2 regions of the Paracoccus everestensis genome follow, and region 2 is predicted to be linked to the other one. Evidence: riboswitches for the same ligand, from Rfam matches in the RefSeq annotation. Region 2 holds a riboswitch; the other holds the start of a gene.
What was found. Region 2 has a riboswitch for thiamine pyrophosphate ahead of LZ585_RS00940 (thiamine ABC transporter substrate-binding protein). Riboswitches for the same ligand answer to the same signal wherever they lie in the genome.

Region 1 (3,465 bases), 1.2 Mb from region 2:
TCCGTCCGCGGGGCTATGGAGAGAACTTCGCCACAGACCGGCGCGCGCCCTGGACGCATTGACTGTTGTTGTTCGGAGCATAGTTGCTGCCGGCTAGGGGTATATTTGTTCAGTTCGGGGCAAAGATTTCGTAATGTATTGATTCTCTTTTGACCGCCTCCGGGCGGTCATCTCTTTTCCAGGACATGTCATGAATATTGCTCATCTTGTCACCCATTCCGGTGGCTTTCACGCTGACGAGCTTCTCTCCTCCGTTATCCTGACGCGACTTTTCCCAAAAGCGCGGATCACGCGGACGCGTGATGCGGCTTGGACCACACCGGCGCCGGACCGGGTGATCTATGACGTCGGCCGCGATCACGATCCGGAGCGGCTGATCTTCGATCACCACCAGAAGAGCCCACCTCTGCGCGACGACAGCCAGCCCTACAGCTCGTTCGGCCTGATCTGGCGGCACTTCGGCAGGGACTATCTGCGGGCCTTTGGTGTTCCTGATGGGGATCTGGACATGATCCATGCAGCGTTCGACGCCGATTTCGTCCTGCCCATCGACCTGGTGGACAATGGAGCCCTGTCGCCAACCGGGCTGCTCGGAGACCTGTCCCTGCCGCTCCTGCTGGAAAGCCTCAAACCCGTCTTCGACGATCGCAGCCCGGGTGCCGATGATCGGGCCTTCGAGCATGCGTTGACCATCGCTCGTGCCTTCGTTGAGGCGGCGGTTGCACGAAAGGCCGCCAAGCTGCGGGCCGAGGCTGTCGTCATGGAGGCCATCGCCGCCGCCGGAGAAAGCCGGGTCCTCGAACTCCCGATGGGCATGCCCTTCCGCTCTGCCATCGAGAAGGCGGGCGCCGATCACCTGCTGTTCGTGGTTCACCCCCGAGAAACAGACTGGACCCTGACCGGCATCCGCCGCGAGCCCGAGGGTTTCGCCCTTCGCGCCGACCTGCCGGAGGCCTGGGCGGGACTGACCGACGCGGCCTTTGAAGCTGCATCTGGCGTTCCTGGCTCACGCTTCTGCCACAACGCCCGCTTCATTGCTGTGGCCGCAGATCGTAAGGCTGCTCTGCAGCTTGCCACTCTGGCAGTTCAACATACGAAGGCCCTACGAGGAGCAGCTTGAAGCTTACACTTGTCCCAGGTGGAAGCATCTCGTCACCAAATGGGCGAAGAGCGGCTTGGCGGCGGGGCAGTATTGTAGTTGATAGCGAAATCGAAGCACACATCCACACGGCAAACGAAACGGGGCCGCACAGCCCCGCGACAGGAGGCGGAAGCCTGTCAACGTCTTTCATCCTTTACGATCCTCTGCGGCAAGCAAATCCGTAAGCATTGCGAATTACAATCCTTGTTCACCGAAAAGTCCATCAGGACGCTTTTCCTTGGATCATCTCTAAGGCATCCCGAGAAATGAAGGTAACCCATTAGATATTTTCGCCTTTTCACTACCATCTTTTCGAAAAGCCCACATTTTATTAGTCGATCAACGATACCAGAGGCCTCGTTCACGTGCAGGCCTGCTCATGCGCCCCAGCCACCACGCCGGATCCAGCAAACGGCGCCTGCAGCCGGTTGGTGCGATAGGGTCGCCGCTGTGTGCCGGACTGCATTGACAGCGGCCGCGGCAATTGTCATGGTCTGGCCGACATCAACGGGGGTGCTCCATTTTCGGGGCTGAGATACGCAAGTCGCGTGAACCCTTTTTAGCTGATCCGGGTAATGCCGGCGGAGCGAGGAACCCATGTTCATTGGCGCGCAAGTGTCGCTATATCCCATGACGTCCGATTTCGCAGGCGTCATCCTGTCCAGCCTCAGGGGGCTTGATCCCTATCGCGGCAGGCTCCGGATCGAGACGGACGATATTTCCACTTTAATGGTCGGGGGGCCAGAGCCGTTGTTCGATGCCGTGCGCGACCTTTTCGCCCGCGCCGCGCGCGATCCAGCGCATGTGACGATGCACGTCACATTCTCGCGTGGCTGCCCCGGAGAACCTGACGACCCGACCTGCCGCTGCGACACGCTGACTCGTGCGCAGGGCTTGTCCCTGGCGGAACGTCAGGCCGGGGCGCTTGAGGCGGTACGAACTGCGCCGGTCCTTGGCGTGGATATCGACGTGCAGTTTTCGCTTTATGTGCTGGGCCAGTACCGCCACATGGACGAGATCTATGGCTGCATCGACTTTCTCAAGAACTCTGGCACGTTCCTGCGGTCCAAGAACTTTTGCACCCGCCTGCGGGGCGATGCGGGGGCGGTCTTCGAGGCGCTGCGCCAAGCCTTCCTGCGCTTTGGCCCGGCCGAGGGGCATGTAACCATCGACATGACGGCCTCGGCTAACAGTCCCGGCAGGCACTGATCCCCGGGGGACGGCCATGTTGCTGCGTATCCTGCCGCCCTTGATCGTGGTTGCCTGCCTGCTGGGGGGGTGGGAGGCCTATTGCCGACTGGCCGACATCTCTCCGCTGATCCTGCCCGCGCCCTCGGGCGTGGTCCGGGCGCTGATTCTGAACCGGGTCGAGATCGGTGGCCATGCGCTGTCCACAATATCGGTTGCGGCCTTGGGCTTTTCGTTCTCGATCGGATTCGGCTTTTCCACCTCGGTCATGCTGCATTTCCTGCCTTGGACCGAAAAGGGGCTGATGCCGGTGTTCGTGGCAAGCCAGACCGTGCCGCTGGTCGCGCTGGCGCCGCTGATGATCCTGTGGTTCGGCTTCGGCTTGTTGCCAAAGGTGCTGCTGGTGATCCTTGTCACCTTTTTCCCGATGCTGCTGAGCTTGCTGTCCGGCTATCGGCAGGTGCCCCCCGCTTTTGTCGAAATTCTGTCCTCGATGAGCGCCGGGCGGTGGTTCGTCTTTCGGCGGGCCGTTCTGCCTTCGGCCAGGTCAAGCTTCCTTGCCGGGCTGCGGATCTCGGCCACCTATGCGATCGTTGCCACGATCTTTGCCGAATATGCCGGAGCGTCTCGGGGCTTGGGTATCTATATCCTGGCTGCCAAGAACAACTTCCGGGCCGATCTGGTGCTGGCCGCGGTTGTGGTGTCCGCCGGGCTGACGCTTGCGCTGCTGGGTGCGATCCGGCTGGGAGACCGCCTGACGGCTCGCGAACCCAAGATGCGCCATGCTTGACCTGCGCCACCTGACCGTCGGTACAGACAATGCAACACTGGTTCGCGACCTGTCGCTGATGGTGCCTGCCAAGGGGATCACGGCGCTTGTCGGGCCGTCCGGTTGCGGCAAAAGCTCGGTTCTGAAGTGGTTGGCAGGTATCCTTCCCCAAGGTCTGAGAGCGGAAGGGCAAGCGACGCTGGATGGGCAGCCCGTCTCTCTTCCTTGTTCGGCGATCAGCTATCAGCCGCAAAGCGATGCGTTGTTTCCCTGGTTGACATTGGCCGAGAATGCCGCCTTGGGCCTGCGGGTGAAGGGGCGGTCCCGACCCGACGCCCTGGCACGTGTCGCACCGCTGCTTCGCAGC
Region 2 (3,465 bases):
GCACGCGGGCCAGCGCCGTTCGCAGATCGCCGGTCAGGCGGGGATCATCGACCAGCATCGCCACCGCGTCATGCCGCGCATGGATCAGCGCCAGATCGCGCGATGGCGCGCCGATGCGCCGTTCCAGCAGCCGCGCGCCCGCAGCCGTCACCGTCCGGTCTATGGCCGACAGCAGCGATCCCTCGCGCCCGCCAGACAGCGCCTGCGTCAGTTCCAGGTTGCGCCGGGTCGCCGCGTCGATTTGCATCGCCCCGCCGACCCGTTCGCGCACCGGCGGGCGCAGCAGGGGCAGCTTTCCCTTCTGCGTCAGGTCCAGGTAATCGACGATGGCCCCCATGGCCGCCAGTTCGGCGCGGGTGAACGACCCGAACCCGTCCAGCGTCTCTACTCCATACAGCGCACACAACCGCCGCTGCCCCGCCGCACTGTCAAAGGCGGACGCGTGCAGGTCGGTCAGCGCCGCACCGGCATCAGCCGCCAGATCGTCCAGGCCCGATCCGTCGCAGGCCAGCAATTCGCGCGGCGCCAGACGCGCGAGTTCGGGCGCCAGGCGCGGCAGCGGGCAGTCCATCACTTGGAAGGCGCCGGTGGAGATATCCACCCAGGCCAGCGCGCAATCATCCCGCACCTGGGCGAAGGCGGCCAGATAGTTGTGCCGCCGCGCCTCCAGCAGCGATTCCTCGGTCAGGGTGCCGGGCGTCACCAGCCGCACCACGTCGCGGGCCACGACCGATTTCGACCCCCGCTTCCTGGCCTCGGCCGGATCCTCCATCTGCTCGGCAATCGCCACGCGAAAGCCCTTGCGGATCAGCGTCAGCAGATAGCCCTCGGCCGCATGGACCGGCACGCCGCACATCGGGATGGGTTCCCCCGCATGGGTGCCGCGTCTCGTCAGCGCGATATCCAGGGCGCTTGCGGCGGCCACCGCGTCGTCGAAGAACATCTCGTAGAAATCGCCCATGCGATAGAACAGCAGCGCGCCGGGATTGGCGTCCCGGATCGCCAGGTACTGCGCCATCATCGGGGTGGGCTGATCGGTCATGTCCTTCGTCATGGCCGCTGTTCTAGCCGCTTGCGCGGGCGCGCGAAATCCCTACATTCAGGCCTACCTCGGGGGGCCATGTGGCTGAGACGCGCAAGCGGACCCGTTGAACCTGATCCGGCTAACACCGGCGGAGGGAAGGTGACGCTGTCCTTTCTTTCGGAACCCTTTTGGAAAGGAGACAGCGATGAAACTGCCCCTGATGCTTGTTCTGCTGGCGGCGACCCCGGCCATTGCGCAGGACAAGCCCGTCCTGACCGTCTATGCGGGCGAATCCATCACCAGCGAATGGGGCCCCGGCCCGAAGATCGAGGAAGGGTTCGAGGCCTTCTGCAACTGCGACCTGCGCTTCGTCACCGGGGACGAGTTGTCCCGCGTGCTGATGGAGGGCGAGCGGACTGAGGCCGACATCGTCTTCGGCCTGAACACCGACGTGACCGCCCGCGCCCGTGCATCCGGCCTTTTCGCGCCGCATGGGCAGGACACGGGCGATCTGTCGCTGCCCATCGAATGGACCGACGACATCTTCCTGCCCTACAACTGGGGCGAGACGGCCTTTGTCTATGACGAAACCCGGTTGCAGAACCCGCCCGCCAGTTTCGCCGAATTGCTGGAGGCGCCCGACGACATGAAGATTGTGATCCAGGATCCGCGGTCGTCCGTGTCAGGGCTGGCGCTGCTTTTGTGGGTGAAATCGGTTTATGGCGACCAGGCGCCGGACGCCTGGGCCAAGCTGGCGCCCAAGGTGCTGACCGTGACCAAGGGCTGGTCGGAATCCTATGGGATGTTCACCGAGGGCGAGGCCGACATGGTCCTGTCCTATACCACCTCGCCCGCCTATCACATCGCCGAGGAGGACGACACGACCAAGAGGGCCGCCATCTTCCCCGAAGGCCACTACTTCATGACCGAGGTCGCGGCCCAGCTTCGCACCACCGACCAGCCGGAACTGGCGCAAGCCTTCATGGACTGGATCCTGACGCCCGAGTTCCAGACGATCATTCCGCTGGCCAACTGGTCGCTGCCCGCCAAGCTGCCCCAGGATGACTGGCCGCAGGTCATGCGCGACCTGCCGCGCCCCGAAAAGACCCTGTTCTATTCCGAGGACGAGGCCGAGGCACTGCGTCAGCCTGCGCTTGACGAATGGCTGCGGGCATTTTCCGGCTGACGCGGGCCGAGGCCGGGGGGGCGGTCGCCGCAACCGGACTGGCCCTGCTGATCGGGGGAACGCTTGCCGCAGTCATGTGGCAGGCGCAGGGGCTGTCCGGGCTTGGCCCCTGGGACTGGCGCGCGGTCTGGTTCACGCTGTGGCAGGCGGCCTTGTCCGCCACCCTGTCGTCTGCGCTGGCAATTCCCGTGGCCCGCGCCCTGGCCCGGCGGCGCTTTCCCGGACGGTCGGCCCTGGTCACGCTGTTGGGCGCGCCCTTCATCCTGCCGGTGATCGTGGCGATCATGGGGCTGATCGCGGTCTTTGGCCGTAACGGCGCGATCAACGATGCCTTGCGGCTTGCCGGATTGCCCGAGGTCAGCATCTATGGCTGGCAGGGCGTGATCCTGGCGCACGTGTTCTTCAACCTGCCCTTGTCCGTGCGGCTGATCCTGCAAGGCTGGCAGGCAATCCCCGCCGAACGCTTCCGGCTGGCCGCATCCCTGGGCTTCGGCCCCCGCGACGTGGCGCGGCATCTGGAACGGCCGATGCTGCGGGCGGTGCTGCCGGGGGTCTGGCTGGCGGTGTTCCTGGTCTGCCTGACCAGCTTCACCGTGGCGCTGGCCCTGGGCGGCGGGCCGCGCGCGACCACGGTGGAGCTGGCGATCTATCAGGCCTTCCGCTTCGACTTCGACCTGGGCCGGGCGGCAAGCCTAGGGCTGGTCCAGATCGGCATCTGCGTCTGCGCGATGATGCTGGCATGGTGGATTGCGATTCCCGCAGCCTTCGGGGCGGGGCTTGATGCCGCGCATATGCCCGCAGCGCCCGGCGGCTGGCGCCGGATCAGCGACGCCCTTGTGATCACCGTCGCAGCAGGATTCCTGATCTGGCCCATGGGCGCGGTGACGGCGCGCGGTTTGCCGCAGATCCCCGCCCTGCCGCCCGAGGTTTGGGAGGCTGCGCTGCGATCCATGGTCATGGCGCTGATTTCGGCCACCTTGGCCTTGATCCTGACGCTGGTGCTGGCCTTGTCGCTGGCGCGCGGGCGGATGCAGTGGGTGGAAACGGCGGGGATGCTGCCGCTGATCGCCTCGCCCCTGGTGCTGGGAACGGGGCTGTTCATCCTGCTGCGCCCATGGGTTGATCCCCAATCGCTGGCCTTGCCGCTGACCGTAGGGGTCAACGCGATCATGGCCCTGCCCTTCGGGTTGCGGGCGCTGATCCCCGCCGCGCGGACTTTGCAGAGGGATTACGGGCGGCTGGCCGATTCGCTGGA

Region 1: it holds a riboswitch for thiamine pyrophosphate, as region 2 does, so the genes downstream of both, LZ585_RS06885 (Ykof family thiamine-binding protein) here and LZ585_RS00940 (thiamine ABC transporter substrate-binding protein) in region 2, are expected to answer to the same signal.

What each region holds. Positions count from the first base shown of each region.
Region 1 is NZ_CP090836.1:1,391,231-1,394,695, forward strand. Features, by position in the region: gene LZ585_RS06875 (ETC complex I subunit) at 1-62, shown strand, start outside; gene LZ585_RS06880 (MYG1 family protein) at 191-1,120, shown strand; TPP riboswitch at 1,641-1,748, shown strand; gene LZ585_RS06885 (Ykof family thiamine-binding protein) at 1,739-2,350, shown strand; gene LZ585_RS06890 (ABC transporter permease) at 2,367-3,119, shown strand; gene LZ585_RS06895 (ABC transporter ATP-binding protein) at 3,112-3,465, shown strand, end outside.
Region 2 is NZ_CP090836.1:191,075-194,539, reverse strand. Features, by position in the region: gene mutS (DNA mismatch repair protein MutS) at 1-1,042, opposite strand, end outside; TPP riboswitch at 1,102-1,198, shown strand; gene LZ585_RS00940 (thiamine ABC transporter substrate-binding protein) at 1,230-2,210, shown strand; gene LZ585_RS00935 (thiamine/thiamine pyrophosphate ABC transporter permease ThiP) at 2,186-3,465, shown strand, end outside.